DNA from 2 places in the Arthrobacter sp. NPDC080031 genome. Region 1 is predicted to be linked to the other one. Evidence: riboswitches for the same ligand, from Rfam matches in the RefSeq annotation. Region 1 holds a riboswitch; the other holds the start of a gene.

Region 1 (8,967 bases):
TGGCCGAGTTCGCCGCGGCGAGCGGGGCCGGACAGAAGGCCGGAGTGGCCCTTGCCACGACGGGCCTCATCCTGACGGTCGCCATGCCGGGCACCGGCGCCATGACGGCCACGGCCGACTCAAGCCAGGCCGCCTCGGCTGCAGGCACCCAGCCTGAGATTCCGGCCGCTCCAAGTGCCACGATCGACTTCAGCCGTGCTGCGGTTTCCACCACGGCGGATCCTGACAGCAAGCTCAAGCAACTCTTGAGCGCGCAGTCCGTCGGCACCATCAAGACATCGTCCTCCAAGGGCACCCTGGGCGCGCCGCTGGACACCCTGACCACGGCCTCGCCTTTCGGGTACCGCGTGAATCCCATCACGGGCGGTTTGGGGGAGTTCCACCGAGGCCAGGACTTCGTGGCCCAGTGCGGCACCCAGGTCCATGCAGCCGCGGCCGGAAAGGTCACTTTCGCCGGCTGGCATCCGTATGGCGGCGGAAACCGCATTGTGGTGGACCATGGCAACGGCCTGGAAACCACGTACAACCATTTGTCGTCGTTCAACGTCCAGGTGGGCCAAACGGTCAGCCGTGGCGATGTCATCGCATTGAGCGGCACCACCGGCGCCTCCACCGGCTGCCACCTCCATTTTGAAGTCATGGTCAACGGCGACGTCGTTGACCCCCTGGGCTGGCTGTAGCCAATCCGATGGAAGTCTCTCGAATGCTTGTCACGCTCCGTGACCTGAATGTGACATTCAGCCAAAACTCATGTACCGTCTAAGACGCATCAACTTTTAGAGAGTTGATGCACTCGAGTGGATTGCCTAGCTCTGCCACTGCTCGAGGTTCCGTTCGCAAAACATCGTCTGGCAGAGGCGGGGGACCCACTTTTGGTCATCTTCACCGATGGCCTTGGGGTTAAGTCGCACAACTTCCGAGAGGGAGAAGTGTGGCCGGATGACTCCCATCCGAATCCGACAGCTTACCTCGCGGGCATAGGGAGAGGCCTCTTAACGTGTCTTCACGCTCTACTGTTGCGCGCCACCGTGCCGCGGTCACCAAGACCAACTCGCTTGCCGTTATCGCTAAGACTGTCGGCAGCAACGCCGGTGGCGTAGGCCGTCAGGCAGCCGTTATCGCAGCTGCTTCCGGTCTGGTGCTCACTAGCGGTATCGCAGCCAACGCTGCAGAAACCAACGTCCCCCGCGAGTCCACTTCGACCTCCGCCCTGGAAGTCCAGTCAATCGCCCAAGCAAGCATTTCCGCCGACTCCTCCGTCGCCATCAAGTACGAGCGCCCGGCGGTCTCCACCGAAGCTGCTCCGGTTGTCGCAGCTCCGGTTGCCACGCAGGACGCCACTCCGGCTCCGCAGGCTGCAACGGGTGCCGCTACCGGCTCCTCGACGCTTTCGGTCACCGCTGCTGTTTCGCCTGTAACGAAGGTTGCCAGCGGCAAGGGCGCAGCAATTGCTGCCGCAGCTTACGCCCAGCTTGGCGTTGCCCAGGACTGCACCGCCCTGGCTTCGAACTCGCTGGCCGCTGTTGGCATCAACTTCCACGGCTGGCCGGCAGACTACCTCTCCCTTGGCCGTACGGTCAGCGCTGCTGAAGCGCAGCCGGGAGACCTGGTCTACTACCAGAACGGTGGCATGGGCATGGCCCACATCGCCGTTTATGTCGGCAACGGCATGGCGGTCCACGGCGGCTGGAACGGCGGCACCACCGCCCTGTACAGCGTCAACGTCGGCTCCGGCCCGGTCTTCATCCGCGTTGGTGGCTAAATAGCTCCGGCTATATAGCTTCACTGGAACATCCCCGCTGGTCCGCCCGCGGGGATGTTCTGTTTTAACCAGCATGCGCTAACGTGTCCGGCACATGAACTTTGACCGACACTGTGCCCGAACTCCCGCAAGGATTCGGTGATCCGGCCTCCGGGTGTTTACTCTTAGGTTGTCGATCCACAGCCCGTACATGCAGAGGGCAGCCGGCCCTCGCGCCCCTGACGGGTGCGGCCGTGAAGAGGTACGTGCATGCGCACACTCGTTCTGAATGCTGGATATGAACCGCTGGCGGTAGTAACCTTCCGCCGGGCGCTGGTCCTTGTGCTCACCGGAAAAGCGAGCGTAGTGGCCGAAGGCGACGAGCCTGTCGTCGGGCCACAGGAAATTCTCGGACGTCCGTCCGTGATTCTGCTCAATCGCTACATCCGGCCGAGGTACAACACCATCACGGCGGTTACACGCCGCGGCGTCTTGCGCCGCGACGGCCACCGTTGCGCCTATTGCGGGAAAGCAGCCCACACCATTGACCACGTCCACCCCAAATCCAGGGGCGGCGCGGATTCCTGGGAAAACCTGGTGGCAGCGTGCCTTCGCTGCAACAACGCCAAGAGTGACCACACTCCAGCCGAGATGGGCTGGAAACTGAGGTTCACTCCTGCGGCGCCCACCGGGACTATCTGGCAGATCAAGGAGCTTGAGAAACCTGCGCCCGCATGGGATCCCTTCCTCCTGCCTGAATCGGCGGCCTGAACCGGAATCGAGCCTGCTTCCCGGGTAATCTGGGCGGGTGGACTTTGATGCGGTGATATTGGCGGGTGGCAAGTCCTCCCGCCTCGGCGGCGTGCCCAAAGCCCGGTTGAGGTACGACGGCGCCACGCTGCTTCAGCGCGCCGTGGCGGCCGTGCGCGGTGCCGGGAGGGTCGTCGTCGTCGGGCCGGATCCCGGCACTTTGCCGGACGGCACCTTGACCGCACGGGAAGACCCGCCCTACGCCGGACCGGCCGCCGCGATCGCCGCCGGACTCGCCGCGCTGGAAGCGCAAGACGGGGAAGCGCAGGATGGCGAAGCGCAAGACGGCGAAACGCAGGATGGGCAGAGGCCGTCCACGAAGCACGCGCCCTGGGTACTCGTCATGGCCTGCGATATGCCCCTGGCCGCCGACGCCGTTCCGGTACTCCTCCGGGAACTGGCAAGCCGCCAGGACGCGGAAGGGGCCTTGTCCGTATCCGCCGACGGTCGGAAACAGCCCCTGCTCGGGATCTACCGCGTATCCGCGCTACAACGGGAAGTGCGGGCTGCGGAAGAACAAGGTGGACTCGCCAACACCGCAGTGTTCGGCCTGCTTGCTAGGCTTGATCTGCTGGCAGTGCCTGTACCCGCAGGGTCCACCGATGACGTGGATACCTGGGACGACGCCGCGGCGCTTGGAGTGGACGGCGACCTGCCGTGATAACAGCTGTACCGGACAGTGGAGGCCGATCATGAAGAGCCAGGAAGAAACGCTCGAGGAATGGTGCCGGAGCCTGCTGCAAGCCTATGAGCTCGAAGACGTCGAGATCGACATCAACGAGATCCTGTCCCTGGCAGGCGTTGCAGCCCATTCAGTGGTCCGGCCGGCAGCTCCCTTGACCACCTTCATTGCGGGCTTCGCCGCCGGACTTGCTGCGGGCTCCGGACAAGCGACTGAGGCTGCGTCGATGGATGCCGCCATGGGCCTGGCACGCACTCTCGCGAAGGACTACACGAACCCCGGAACCGACGCCGGATGACGGAAGCCCCCGGGCATCTCCCGCACGCCGACCACCTGTGGGCCGAGGCGCGGCAACTAGCCTTCGACAGTGCCACTCCCATTCCCGCCGCACCCGTTGCGCTGAAGGACGCCCTCGGCAGGACCCTGGCCGCTGATGTGCACGCCCTGCAGGACCTGCCTCACTACGCGTCCTCGGCGATGGATGGCTGGGCGGTCAACGGCAGCGGCCCATGGATCCTCGCCGAACCAGGCCATCGGCTGGCCCCGCACCAAGCGAGCCCGATCGTCACGGGCGGCCTGATCCCGCCGGGGGCCAAAGCCGTGCTCCGCAGCGAGAGCGGGGTCCTGACCACGGACGAAGACGGTTTGCCGGTCCTCGCGCTCGGCGGGAACGCGAAACCGGGCGAGCCGCGCAACGGCCAACACATCCGGAACGCCGGGGAAGAAGCCGCGGAGGGCGAGCTGCTGATCAAATCGGGCGTTGTCTTGAACCCTGCCCATCTCGCCCTGGCCGCCTTGGCCGGGCGGGATGAACTGGACGTCCTAGGCAAGCCCCTCGTGAAAATGCTCCTCACCGGCTCTGAAGTGGTGACCGCGGGTGTCCCGGTCCCGGGCCGGGTGCGGGATACCTTCGGTCCCCAGCTTGGCGCCGTCGTCGAGCTCCTTGGCGGGATCGGCGGCGAGCAAATCAAGGTGGGCGACTCCTATGACGAGTGGCTCTCGGCCCTTCAGGAAGGCGAACTGTCGCCGGACGCGCCACCTGCCGACGTCGTCATCACCACCGGGGGAACCGGCCGTTCGGGGACGGACCACTTCCGGCGGGCCATTTCGGAGCTCGGCGGACGCCTGCTGATAGATGGAATTGCGATGCGTCCGGGACATCCCGGTGTTTTGGCTGAACTGCCGGACGGGCGCTTTGTGCTGGGTCTCCCCGGCAATCCGCTCGCGGCCATGATGGTCCTGTTCACGATCGGTGCACCGCTCCTCGCGGGGCTGGGGCACAGGACGCTGCCGGAGGTCGGCGAGGTTTCTTGCGGTGCGATGCTCGACGCCGACCCGGGGCGCACGCGCTTGCTTCCCTTCAGGTTCGTGTACGGCTTGGCCTCGCCGGCCCAGCATGCGGGGCCCGGGATGATGCGCGGCCTCGCCAGCGCCGAGGGAGTCATGGTGGTGCCACCGCACGGGGTGCAACTGGGAGAGGCAGTGCCAGCTTTTCCGTTGCCGTGGGGGCCGCCCCTTCCCCGGCCAAAGCCCACGGAAGACAAAGCCAGGAAGACTCCTGCCAAGCCAGCGCGCAAGGCGTCCTCCGGGCCGGTCGACTGGAGCGCCCTGACGGGCTGAGAGATTCCGACGCCGAATGGACGCAGGTGGATTAGAGGATCAGGCCTTGCAATGATGGGGACATGAACAGGCATGCTCCCGAGCAGGACATCAACGAAGATGACCTTCAGATCCACCCACCCAAGCGCTCCGCCGCGGGCGTCAAGGCAGTCACCGTTGCATTGGAACGCGGTTGGGCCCAAGCGGGCGTCAGCCGGACCGTCAAGTCAATGCTCCGCGTCAACCAACGGGACGGCTTTGACTGTCCCGGCTGCGCGTGGCCCGAGTCCATCACCGGCAAACGCAGCCCCGCGGAGTTCTGTGAAAACGGGGCCAAGGCAATCGCCGAGGAGAGCACCACGCGCGTGGTCGACGCCCGGTTCTGGGCCCGGCACTCCCTGGCCGAGCTTGAGGACAAGACCGAATATTGGCTCGGCAGCCAAGGCCGCATTGCCGAGCCCGTGGTGATCCGCCCCGGAGACACACACTATTCGCCGATCAGCTGGACGGATGCTTTCGCCCTGATCGGTGAGCACGTGAATGCCACCACGCCGGACCGCTGCGTTTTTTACACGTCCGGGCGCACGGCCAACGAGACCGCGTTCATGTACCAACTGTTCGCACGCGGCGTGGGCACCAACAACCTGCCCGACTGCTCGAACATGTGCCACGAGTCTTCCGGTAGCGCCCTCAACCCGACCATCGGCATCGGCAAGGGCACTGTCTCACTGGAAGACATCCACGAAGCGCAACTCGTGCTCGTTGTGGGCCAGAACCCGGGCACGAACCATCCGCGCATGCTCTCCGCCTTGCGTGATTGCAAGAACAACGGTGGCAAGGTTGTCGCGGTCAATCCGTTGCCGGAAGCCGGGCTCCTGAACTTCAAGGATCCCCAGTCGCTCAGCGGCGTGGTGGGCGGCGGCACGGACATCGCCGATGAATTCCTGCAGATCAAGGTGGGTGGCGACCTTGCCTTGTTCCAGGCATTGGGCCACCTCCTGCTGGAGGAGGAGAAGCGGCAGCCGGGAACAGTGGTAGACCGCGCCTTCATCGACGCGCAGACCGATGGCTTCGAGGCCTACGCCGAGGCCCGGGCGGCCCTGGATTGGGTTGAGACTGAACGGGCCACGGGCTTGAGCCGCATCGACATCACCAAGGTGGCCGGCATGCTGGCCGCGTCGAAGGGCACCATCATTTGCTGGGCGCTGGGTCTGACCCAGCAGCCCCACTCGGTGGATACCCTGCGGGAAATCATCAACCTGCTGCTCTTGCAGGGAAACTTCGGCAAGCGTGGCGCCGGTGCCTGCCCCGTCCGCGGCCACTCCAACGTGCAGGGCGACCGCACCATGGGCATCTGGGAGAAGCCTTCCGAAGGCTTTCTGGCAGCCCTTGACAAAGAGTTTGGAGTCACCGCTCCCCGGGCACACGGATACGACTCCGTGGAAACCCAGCACGCCTTGGAGAAGGGCGAGGTGGACGTGTTCGTTTCCATGGGCGGAAACTTCGCCGCGGCAGGCTCGGACACCGTCGCGCTGGAGGAAGGGCTCAAGCGGGCCGGGCTGACGGTGCACATCTCCACCAAGCCCAACCGCGCCCATGTGGTGCACGGCAAGACCTCCCTGATCCTGCCTACCCTGGGCCGAACGGACACGGACGACAAACACCCGGGCGGTCGGCAGATCCTCTCCGTGGAAGACTCCATGTCCGTCATCCACTCCACCCAAGGCCGCCTGACTCCGGTCTCGGAGCACTTGCTCAGCGAACCCGTCATCGTCGCACGCATGGCACAGGCAGTCCTCGGCGATGACCATGCGGTGAACTGGCGTGCCATGGCGGAGGACTACGACGTCATCCGGGACCACATCTCCAGGGTGATCCCCGGCTTCGAGGACTTCAACGCGCGTGTCCGGACCAAGAACGGTTTCGTGCTGCCCAATCCACCACGCGACACCCGCACTTTCGCCACGGACATCGGCAAGGCACGATTCACCGTGAGCCCGCTGGAGTACCTTGAAGCCCCGGGCGGCCACCTGATCCTGCAGACAGTCCGCAGCCACGACCAGTACAACACCACGTTCTACGGCTTGGACGACCGCTACCGGGGCATTTCCGAAGGCCGTCGCGTCATCCTGGTCCACGAGGACGATCTCAGCGAACTCGGCTTCGAGGACCGGGACATGGTGGACGTCATCTCCACTTTCGGCGGAACGGAACGCCGGGCGGACAAGTTCCGGCTGGTTGCCTATCCCACGGCCAAGGGCTGCGCGGCTGCGTACTTCCCGGAGGCCAACGCCCTGGTCCACCGGGAGCTCGTTGCCCGTGAATCCAACACGCCGGGCTACAAGGCCATGACGGTGCGGTTCGTCAAGCATGGGGAAGGCGCCGAACACAGGGAAGCCGTCGGAGCGGTGGGTATCTGAGATGGGACGGGTGACCCAGCGCCGCAAGGTGCACAAATTTGTGCTGGATGGCTCCGCCCAGGCGCTGGAGCACCCGGTCCGCTACCGCGAGGACTTCCTGGCCGTCGAGGAGCCGCTCGAGGTGCGCCTGGGGCACATGTCCTTCTCGGTGACCATGCGGACCCCTGGAGACGATTTCGACCTCGTCGCGGGCTTCCTGGTGTCGGAGGGCGTCATTTGGGACGCTGCCCAGCTCATTTCGCTGCGTTTCTGCGCCGGCGAGGACGAGAACGGCGTGCAGACCTTCAACGTCGTCGAAGCGCAGTTGCGTCCCGACGTCGTCCTCCCTGAGACCGGCCGCAACGTCTACACCTCCAGCTCGTGCGGGATCTGCGGCACCGACTCCATCGAGGCAGTGCGCAAATCCTCACACTTCAGCCCCGCCGGCGACTCCCTGAGCATTCCGGTCGAGGTTCTGGCGTCCCTGCCTGACCGTCTGCGGGAAGCACAGGCGGTCTTCGACAAGACAGGGGGAGTGCATGCCGCCGGCCTCTTCAGAATCCACGACGCCGGCAGCGGCAGTGCTGCCGAGCTTCTGTGCCTGCGGGAAGACGTGGGCAGGCACAACGCCGTGGACAAGGTGGTGGGCTGGGCGCTGCGCGAAGGATTGCTGCCCCTGCGCGGCACCGTCCTGCAGGTGTCCGGAAGGGCATCCTTTGAGCTGGTCCAGAAGGCGGCGCTCGCAGGAATCCCGGTTTTGGCCGCCGTCAGCGCACCATCCAGCCTCGCCGTGGAACTCGCGCAGGAGACGGGCCTGACCCTGGTGGGATTCAGCCGGGGGACCAGCCTGAACGTCTACGCGGGCAGTGACCGGGTGGGGATTAGGGACTTGCAGGGATAGCCGCCAACACTTGGCTATTGTCCAGGAACAACGTAGATTTTATCCATCGAATGGAATCGATTTCCTCCGGACAATGGCCTTGCGTAGGCTGCTCATCTCGGTAAGGAAGCATCTCTACCCAGCCCACCGCCAAAGGGGACTTTAATTGCACGACGACCGCCTGATCACTGAGAAGCGGCTCGAACGTTTTGTCCGGGAGCGGATAGCCCCTGCCATCTATGGCCGCGCACTGCCCCTTGAACTGAGCAGCTGGGATGCCCCGGGAGAGCCCGTTCCGGTCTCGGAAGCACTCCGCCAGGTCTTCGAACCCCAGGAACACGGTGCCGCGTGGGGCAAGGCCTGGAGCACCAAGTGGCTGCGGCTTCGAGGCGAGGTCCCGGAGGGCTGGGGAGCAGCCGATGGTACCGCGGTGGAGATCGTCGTCGATCTCGGCTTCAACAACGATGTCCCGGGATTCCAGTGCGAAGGCATCGCCTGGCGACCGGACGGCACCATCATCAAGGCCATCTCTCCGCGCAACCAGTACGTGCCGCTGAAGCTTCTGGGTGGCGGCCTTTCGGTGGACTTCTACGTCGAGGCCGCCGCCAATCCCGACCTCAGCCAGGGGTGGAGCTTCGCGGCAACCCCGCTGGGGGACAAATCCACCTCCGGCGACGAGCCCCGCTACCGGCTCGGACGCATCGCCATAGCCGAACTCAACGAGGTGGTCTGGGACCTTCACCAGGACATCTGGACCCTCAGCGGGCTGATGCACGAGTTGCCTTTCGAACTGCCCCGGCGGCACGAGATCCTCCGCGCTTTTGAGCGCATGCTTGATGTCATGGACCCGGACGAT
Region 2 (8,967 bases), on a different contig from region 1:
GCGGCCGCGGCGGTATCTTCGTCGATGCCCATGTAGAGCACGAACCCGCGGGCCACATTGTCGTTGGCAACGGGACGGATGGAGCGGTCCGCTGGAGCAAGGACAGGCGTGGGTGCGGTCATCGGCGAGGCCTCGTTGGCGGGAACAGCGCGGAGCTGGCCGTAGGAGTTCGGGTTGTAGCCCTGGGGGACATAACCGGGTGCCTGGCTGCCACCCTGCGGTGCGGGCTGGGCGTAGGCCGGGCGGTTGCCGAAGCCGGGACGCAGGCCAGCGTTCGACGCGGCCTTGTTGGCGTTACGGACGGAGATGTGGACGTATCCGGATGCAACTGACATGGATTGCTTACCTCAATGTGAATAGCCGTCATCGCGGCTTCGAATGCTGGTCTGGTCCCCGCAATGAGATGGGGAGGGGCGCCCGACGCTGGGCAGGGGGCGAATGCCTGAAACTTCTTGGGGTCTTAAGTTAGGCATGCATTCGACAACAGCTCATCGAAGGACCAGCGGGTGCGCTGGGCTCGATCGCTGCGGCTGCAGATGCTGTTGAGTTCTTGTTCACATTTGAAGTGTGCAACGTAACAAAGGGAACTTGCAAGTAACAAAGGACCGGACCGTCCACATTTTGAGACGAATCGGACTATTGTGCCGCACATCACAATTCAGACATGTCCAAATGTGACCCATTCTCGTTCGTCACACTGGCCTTTATGAGCACAATATTCGAAGCAGGTTTGATGAAATGACCGTTTTCTGAATATTAAGTCACGTCACGCGCTTGCCTTTGAATCTCGAGATATGAAACAACCCTTGTCCAATCGTGAGTCTGCATCTCATGGAAATTTTTTGCCAATTCGTCTGCTACGGGCCTCGTTGCAGTGCAAGCGCGACGCGCCGTCGTGACCTTCTTTGAATCCGGAAAGCGCTTGCGACACGGCGAGTCACGTCATTCTGAGGCCAAAGCGCGACAAAGAAGGTCAGGACGGAGGCAAGCAGCACCCATCGCTAGTTGGTAGTGCCGGTTCCTTGGGTGCTTGAGTTGGTGGCCGTCACGATCTGGATGGACTGGGCCGTGTACTTGTCGGATTCCTTGAGCGAAGTGACCCTCACGCTGGATCCGGATTTCACATCGGCGAGCGTCAGGGTGGTGGCGGTGGTTCCGCTTCCGCGCTGCCGCATGCCTTCCGCGACCACGACGTCCGTTCCCAGCGCATAGGTTTTCGTGAACCCGTCCTCGCTCTTGACGGTCATGGAGCTCGCCGAGATGTCGGTAACCGTTCCCAGCTGGCCCGCCATGGTGACGTAGGTGCCGCTTTGGAGGACCACATATTCCGAGTGGATCGCCGCATTCAGACCGCCCATCCCCACCCCGAGGCCGCCCGGACCTGCGTTCGCGCCGCCTGGGCCGCCGAATCCGCCCTGGCCGTTCTGCCCGGCGCCCGGCGCCTGCGCACTGCTGGTGTCAGCCGCCACGGTCCCGTTGCCCGCGGCGTAGGCACCGGCCCCTGCCGCCGCAGCGACCACGACCGTTACGCCGCCGACAATGATCCCCTTCTTCAAGCTCCAATTCTTGAAAAACGAGGGGCGCGTTTGTCCGGAGTTGTATTGCTGCGGGGTACCCCACCCCGCGGCGGGCTGCTGGTTCACCGGCGGCTGCGGGGCACCCCACCCCGCGGCAGGCTGCTGGCTCGCCGGCGGCTGCGGGGCGCCCCACCCGGCGGCAGGTTCCCCGGCTAAAGGCTGCCCGGAATCATCAAGGGGGCGGATCACCGGCTGCGGGTGCCCGTTCCCCGGCTCGGAACCAGGTACAGAGGGGTTGTTTTGCTGATCCATGGTGTGTTCTCCATCGAAATCGAGACTGTTGGTCGTGGTAGTGCTTGTCCCAAACAGCGTCAGCCGCTTTGCTGTGCATTGGCTGTGTCGAACTGCAGGCTTGCCTGTGACCTCCCGCAGAGTGGGTCGGATGCTCCCCGAACCGGCACAACCTCTGGACAGGTGGCTAGGCTGGGACTCACAGGGTGCTCACAGCAACGGCAAAGCACTGGCAAACCCGCAGATTGGAGAGTTGTCCCATGGCATCCTCGCACTCCATGACCAACAACCTTCCGCAACTCAGCCACCCGGACGGTTCCCCCATCCGTGCCCTTGTGGTGGACGACGAACCCAGCCTCGCCGAGCTCATGAGCATGGGCCTGCGCATGGCGGGTTGGTCGGTGGCGGTGGCCGGCGACGGTCCCGCCGCAGTAAAGCTCGCCAAGGACTTCCGGCCGGATGTCCTGGTACTGGATGTGATGCTTCCGGGGTTCGACGGCGTGGAGCTGCTGGGCAGGATCCGCGCCTTTGCGCCTGAGGTGCCTGCGCTCTTCCTCACCGCGAAGGATGACGTGCAGGACCGGATCGTCGGCTTGGCCGCCGGCGGCGACGACTATGTCACCAAGCCCTTCAGCATGGAGGAAGTCCTGCTGCGCCTGCACCGGCTGGTCCAGCGCTCGGGCGTGGCCGCGATGGACACGGCCGAACTGGTGGTGGGTGACTTGACCCTGAACGTGGACACCCGTGAAGTCACCCGCGCCGGCGAAGACATCCCGCTCACGGCAACCCAGTTCGAGCTCCTGCGCTATCTCATGGAAAATCCCAAGCGCGTGGTCAGCAAGGCCCAGATCCTGGACCGCGTGTGGGACTACGATTTCGGCGGGCAAGCCAACATCGTAGAGCTCTACATCTCATACCTGCGCAAGAAGATCGAGGCCAACCACCCGCCCATGATCCACACTGTGCGTGGAGCAGGCTACGTCATCAAGCCCGCCGAATAGCCGGGGCTCCGAATGTCCGCACTCTCGGGTATCCCCCGCCAGACCGACCACAGCTGGTTCAATCCTTCAACCTGGCACTTGCGCACGCGCTTGATCCTTCTCTCGATGGCACTCCTCGTGGCCATCTGCGGCGCCGTCGGGGTGGTCAGCTACGCCTCCATGGATGTGTTCCTCACGAAGCAGCTGGACCAGCAATTGATGCAGGCCTCCCATGGCCGCCCGCCGCAAGGCAATCCTGGCGGCCGCCCGGACCCCTTGGATCCCAGGGGCCAGAGCATCGGCACGCTGAATGCCCGCATTCTTGCCGGTCGGGTGAGCAGCGATGCAGGATTCTTGTCCTCGGATGCCACCCGCGCTCCGCTGACGCCCAGCGACGCTCAAATCCTCTCGGCGCTCCCCCCCGATGGCCGACCGGTTGATCGCACCCTGTCCAATGGCGGTTACCGGCTCGTGGCCACCGAAACTCCTTACGGCGATGTTGTCATCACGGGGCTGCCGCTCGCCTCGAAGCAGGACACCGAGGCCTCGCTCGTCTGGACCATGGTGCTCGTGTCCTTGGGCGGGCTGGTCCTGATCGGGCTGGCCGGAACCGTGCTCATCCGCCGCACCATGCGCCCCCTGGAGCAGCTCTCCGACGTCGCTACGAAGGTATCGAAACTTCCGCTCGACGCCGGTGAGGTGGCACTCGCGGTGCGCGTTCCGGCGTCGGCGGCCCATCCGAGCACGGAAGTGGGAAGCGTCGGCCATGCTTTGAACCTGATGCTGGACAATGTTTCCAGAGCCCTCGAGGCGCGCCAGCAAAGCGAAACAAAGGTGCGCCAGTTCGTGGCCGACGCCTCACACGAACTACGCACTCCGCTGACCGCCATCCGCGGCTATACCGAGCTCTTGCGCATGACGGAGACGTTCACCGAGGACGGTCGCAAGTCACTGGCCCGTGTGCAGAGCCAGTCAGAACGCATGACCACCCTCGTCGAAGACCTCCTCCTGCTGGCCCGGCTGGACGAAGGGAAGGCCCCGGAGTTCACCGATGTGGACCTCACGCAGTTGGTGATCGAGACCGCCAGCGACGAGAAAGTCATGGCCCCGGATCACATCTGGCAGCTCAAGCTTCCGGACGAGCCCCTCATGGTCCGTGGCGACACCACTCAACTCCATCAGGTTTTGGCGAATCTGCTCTCCAATGCCCGCAAGCACACGGAGGCGGGAACCACCGTGGTCACAAGCGTCATGCGTTCGGCCGACGGCAGCGCCGTGGTGACGGTGACCGACAACGGGCCGGGCATCCCGCCTGAATTCCAGGGCAGGATCTTCTCACGTTTTGCCCGTGCCGACGCCGCCCGCTCGGGTTCCGAGGGCACGTCCGGGCTCGGCTTGTCGATCGTGGAATCCATTGTCCAGGCGCATGGTGGAACCGTCGAAGTGGCATCGCGGGCCGGCCGAACGGAATTTGCGGTGCGGCTTCCGGCGCTCAGGACCGCCACGGCCTGAACGGCAACCCAGGAGGGCGTGACGCCGGTGCGCGGCGAGCGCAAGTTGACCCACCGGCGTCGTGATCTCCGTTACCTAAATGTGACTTGAGCGGAATCCTCCTGTACCGTCGAATAGGTGCGCTGGATAATTCCGGCCACCGCCGGGTAGGCGCCGAGCTCTGCCCCTCCCCGGTGCCCAACAGTCCAGGCAGAGACGGGGGACCCAGGTCTCCGGGCAAGCGCTCATGTTGAGCCAGCCCTAGGGGTGAAGCCGTACAGCCACGATTCCCTGTGGCCACGGCCGGATGACCTCATCCGAATCCGACAGCTAACTCCGCAGGCGTCGAGAGGCAATCACCATGTCTGATTCCAGGAATCAGTCGCGCTCTGTTGCGCGCCACCGCGGCGAACCAGCCCGGAGAAACAAGTCACGTTCCACCTTGAGGCGAGCCGCCTCGAACCTTGGCACCGGCCAGCGGATGGCAGTTGTTGCCGGCGTCGTTGCCGTGTTCCTTGGCGCAGGCGCCGCCACCCAGGCCGCCGGACAAGCCATCAATGCCCAGGACATGAGCCGCACGTCCGAATCCCGCGCGACGGACCACGCAGCCACGCCGCCGGCGAGCGCGAGCGCAAGCCCCAAGCCGAGCGCCACGCCGACGCCGAGCCAGGCACCCGCCCCCGCTCCGGCCGCCGTCGCGCCCCAGGCTGCCGCACCGGCCGCACCCGTGGCGCCCCCGGCCGCCGTGGCGCCCCCGGCCCCCGTTGCACCCCCTGCTCCGGCAGCCCCGGCCGCGCCCGTCGCCGTCGATGATCCCTCCGGCGCCCAGGCTTATGCCGCAAGCATCCTGCCCTCCTACGGTTGGGGCCAGGGCGAAATGTCAGCCCTGATCACCCTGTGGAACAAGGAATCGGATTGGCGCACCACTGCCACCAACGCCTCCAGTGGCGCCTACGGGATCGGGCAATCTCTGCCGGGCGACAAAATGGCATCAGAAGGCGCCGACTGGCAGACCAACTACCAGACGCAGATCCGCTGGGGCCTGAACTACATCAAGGAACGCTACGGATCGCCGTCCGCGGCGTGGTCCTTCCACTTGGCCCACAACTGGTACTAAGCCGAAGCCACGCAAAAATGCGTTGAGGTCCGTCCCCTTCAGGGGGCGGACCTCTGCGTTTTTCGACGAGGCAGGCGATTCGCCACGCCGGTCATACATCCACAGCCACGTCACAGGTTCCGCCTAAAGCCCTCATATTCTGCAACGGCACTCTGGATACATGACGCTCATCGAATCCACCTCCGGAACCCTGAAGGACCCCGCGGTGGTGCCGCCGGGCCTTCCCATCCAAGCCAGCACTCCCATTCAACGCAGCACGGTGCGGCGCGCCCCCGTGGACACCCACACCGCCATCCCCGTGCTCGATGTCACCATCCCCGTCTTCAACGAGGAACGCGACCTCGAAGAGTGCCTGCGCAGGCTGCACGGCCATTTGCGCGAATCCTTCCCGCATGGCTTCCGCATCACCGTGGCGGACAACGCAAGCACGGACAGCACCTTGAAAATCGCCGAACGTGTGGCCAGGGAACTGCCTGAGCTCGCGGTTGTCCATCTTGAGGAGAAGGGACGCGGCAACGCCCTGCGCAGGGTGTGGCTCGCGTCGCCGTCGCCGGTTCTGGCTTACATGGACGTGGATCTGTCCACGGATCTCGCCGCACTGGCTCCCCTTTTGGCCCCGCTGATCTCCGGCCATTCGGATCTCGCGATTGGAACACGGCTGACCCGCGATTCCAGGGTTGTCCGCGGCCCCAAGCGCGAGTTCATTTCGCGCAGCTACAACCTGATGCTGCACTCGTTCATGGGCGCCCGCTTCAGCGATGCCCAATGCGGCTTCAAAGCGATCCGGGCCGACGTTGCGCAGCAGATCCTCCCCCACACCTTGGACAACTCGTGGTTCTTCGACACTGAACTCCTGGTCCTCGCCGAACGCTGCGGCCTCCGGGTCCACGAGGTTCCGGTTGACTGGATCGACGATCCCAATTCAAGCGTTGACTTGGTGCGCACCGCCTTGGCCGACATCCGCGGCATGGTCCGGCTCACCCGGGATCTCGTCTCGGGACGCATCCCCATTCCGGAACTGCGCGCAGCGCTTGCACGCGGGCCGCTCCCGGCGTCGTCCCGCACCGCCGAGCAGAGCCCGCGCAGCAGCCTTTTCGGGCAACTGGTCCGGTTCGCCGCAATCGGCGCTGCGTCCACCCTCGCCTATGTGCTCATCTTCTTGTTCTGCCGCGGCTTCATGGACCCGCAACTGGCCAACTTCCTGGCGCTGCTCGTCACGGCCATCGCCAACACCGGAGCCAACCGGCGCTTCACCTTCGGCATCCAAGGCGGGAACCCCGTACGGCACCACTTCGAGGGTTTGATCGTCTTCGGGATCGGCCTCGCGCTCACCTCCGGGGCACTCGCCTTGGTGCACAGTACGACGACGCCGGACCGCTGGGGCGAGCTCCTCACCGTCGTTGCGGCGAACCTCGCCGCCACCGCGGTCCGCTTCCTCTTGTTCCGGCTTTGGGTCTTCCGACAGCCTGTCGCGCAGGCGACTGCACCCGCCACACAAGCCACATCGCGCACAGAAACGGCAGCATCATGACTTCCACGATTACTCCCGCAAGCACAGGACCGGCCGGATCCGACTCGCCCAACGCCGTCGGAACTACCCAGTCACCGCAGGGCGGGCACTCGACAGGCCCGTCAACCCCCGGTGCCACGCCCCATTGGACGCGATACGCCTTTGGCCGGCAGCCCCGCTGGGTGCGGCCGTCCGCCGCCGGGCTCCTCGTAGCCACGGCCTTCCTGTATCTTTGGAACCTCGCAGCCACCGGCTACGGAAACTCCTTCTACGCCGCCGCCATCCAGGCCGGCACCAAGGACTGGACGGCGTTCCTGTTCGGTTCGCTCGACGCCGGCAATGCCATCACCGTGGACAAGCCGCCGGCCTCCTTGTGGATCCCGGCCTTGGCGGGCCGGATCTTCGGCTTCTCACCCCTGAGCATGCTGGTTCCCGAGGCGCTCATGGGCGTGGCCGCCGTCGGTCTCCTCTATCTGACGGTCAAGCGGATCTCCGGACCGGGCGCTGGCTTGTTGGCCGGTGGTGCTTTGGCACTGACCCCGGTGGCCGCGCTCATGTTCCGCTTCAACAACCCCGACGCCATGCTGACCCTGTGCCTGGTGCTCGCGGCGTACTTCACTACCCGTGCTATCGAACGGGCAGGCTGGAAGTGGCTCGCCGCGGCCGGCGCCGTGGTGGGCCTGGCATTCCTGAGCAAAATGCTGCAGGGTTTCCTGATTGTTCCGGGCCTGGGACTCGCGTACCTCTGGGCCGCACCTACCCCGTTGCGGCGGAGGCTGCTGCACTTGCTGGGCGCATTGGCAGGTATCGCTGTGGTGGCAGGCAGCTATGTGGCTCTCTTCCAGCTGACTCCGGCTTCGGCGCGGCCCTACATGGCAGGTTCGCAAACCAACAGCTTCCTCGAGCTGACCTTCGGCTACAACGGGCTGTCCCGCATCACCGGTTCGGGCGAAGGGACGCCCGGCGGAGGGGGCGCTGGAGCGCCCGCTGGCGGTTTGGGTGCGTTCGACGGCGGTGGTGGCGGCAACGCCGGTTTCGGTGGAGCTGCCGGGATCGCCCGCATGTTTGGCAGGAGCTTCGGCGCCGAGGTCTCCTGGCTTCTTCCTGCGGCGCTCATTCTGCTGGCAGCCGGCCTGTGGTTCACCCGCCGGGAAGCGCGAGCCTCCCGCACCCGCGCCGCGCTCATCCTCTGGGGTGGCTGGCTTCTGGTCACAGCGGGGGTCTTCAGCTTCATGGGCGGCATCGTCCACCCCTATTACGCGGTAGCGCTCGCACCGGCAATCGCAGCGTTGGTGGGCATCGGCAGCGTTGAGCTGTGGCGTGGCCGCGGGTACTGGCCTGCCAGGATCGTCCTGGCAGTGGTAATCCTCGGAAGTTCGGCTTGGTCCGCGGTTCTCCTGGGCCGCGACGCCTCGTGGCTTCCCTGGTTGCGCATCGTGATCGTCGTCCTGGGCGTGGTGGCGGCCGCGGCAATCCTGCTCCGCCTCGACTCGCTCAAGCCGGCCGGCCGGTTCCGGAAGGCCACGGCCGCAGCCGTCGTCGTCGTTTCCCTTCTGGCCGGCTGCCTGGGAACCGCGGCGTGGACGCTCGCGACGGCGGCAACCGCGCACTCCGGTTCCATCCCGACGTCGGGACCCGCCGGCTCCGCCATGGGTGGCTTCGGAAACCGCGCCGGAGGGTTCGGCGCAGCTGGTGGCGCGGGCCAGGCCGGAGGGCCGGGTTCGGAGGGAACGGCCGACGCAGGACTGACCGCGCTGCTGACGTCCACCACCACGAAGTGGTCGGCGATCGTCTCCGGCGCCAGCCAGGCCGCAAGCCTTGAGCTTGCCACCAACACCAACGTGATCGCGCTCGGTGGCTGGAACGGTGGCGATCCCTACCCCACGCTGGCACAATTCCAGGACATGGTGGCCAAGGGACAGATCGGTTACTACATTGCAGGAGGCGGCATGGGTGGCGGCGGCGGATTCAGAGGCCAAGGCGGCAATTCCGAGGTAGCCTCCTGGGTACAGGCCAACTTCCAAGCCCAGACGGCGGGCAGCTCCACCGTCTACAAGCTGA

What was found. A riboswitch is a leader RNA that binds a small molecule or an ion and turns the genes downstream of it on or off. The one in region 1 is predicted to bind cyclic di-AMP.
Region 2: linked by a shared signal. The riboswitch ahead of AB0323_RS12165 (hypothetical protein) and the one ahead of AB0323_RS18375 (NlpC/P60 family protein) in region 1 are both predicted to bind cyclic di-AMP.

Annotation. Positions count from the first base shown of each region.
Region 1 is NZ_JBFBLA010000024.1:2,477-11,443, reverse strand. It holds gene AB0323_RS18380 (M23 family metallopeptidase) at 1-680, shown strand, start outside; cyclic di-AMP (ydaO/yuaA leader) riboswitch at 810-992, shown strand; gene AB0323_RS18375 (NlpC/P60 family protein) at 998-1,762, shown strand; gene AB0323_RS18370 (HNH endonuclease) at 2,012-2,512, shown strand; gene AB0323_RS18365 (NTP transferase domain-containing protein) at 2,550-3,212, shown strand; gene AB0323_RS18360 (DUF6457 domain-containing protein) at 3,244-3,531, shown strand; gene AB0323_RS18355 (molybdopterin molybdotransferase MoeA) at 3,528-4,853, shown strand; gene AB0323_RS18350 (FdhF/YdeP family oxidoreductase) at 4,916-7,252, shown strand; gene fdhD (formate dehydrogenase accessory sulfurtransferase FdhD) at 7,254-8,132, shown strand; gene AB0323_RS18340 (glycoside hydrolase family 38 C-terminal domain-containing protein) at 8,278-8,967, shown strand, end outside.
Region 2 is NZ_JBFBLA010000012.1:100,187-109,153, reverse strand. It holds gene AB0323_RS12185 (winged helix-turn-helix domain-containing protein) at 1-335, opposite strand, end outside; gene AB0323_RS12180 (hypothetical protein) at 1,002-1,829, opposite strand; gene AB0323_RS12175 (response regulator transcription factor) at 2,069-2,809, shown strand; gene AB0323_RS12170 (HAMP domain-containing sensor histidine kinase) at 2,822-4,300, shown strand; cyclic di-AMP (ydaO/yuaA leader) riboswitch at 4,442-4,638, shown strand; gene AB0323_RS12165 (hypothetical protein) at 4,722-5,396, shown strand; gene AB0323_RS12160 (bifunctional glycosyltransferase family 2/GtrA family protein) at 5,557-6,927, shown strand; gene AB0323_RS12155 (glycosyltransferase family 39 protein) at 6,924-8,967, shown strand, end outside.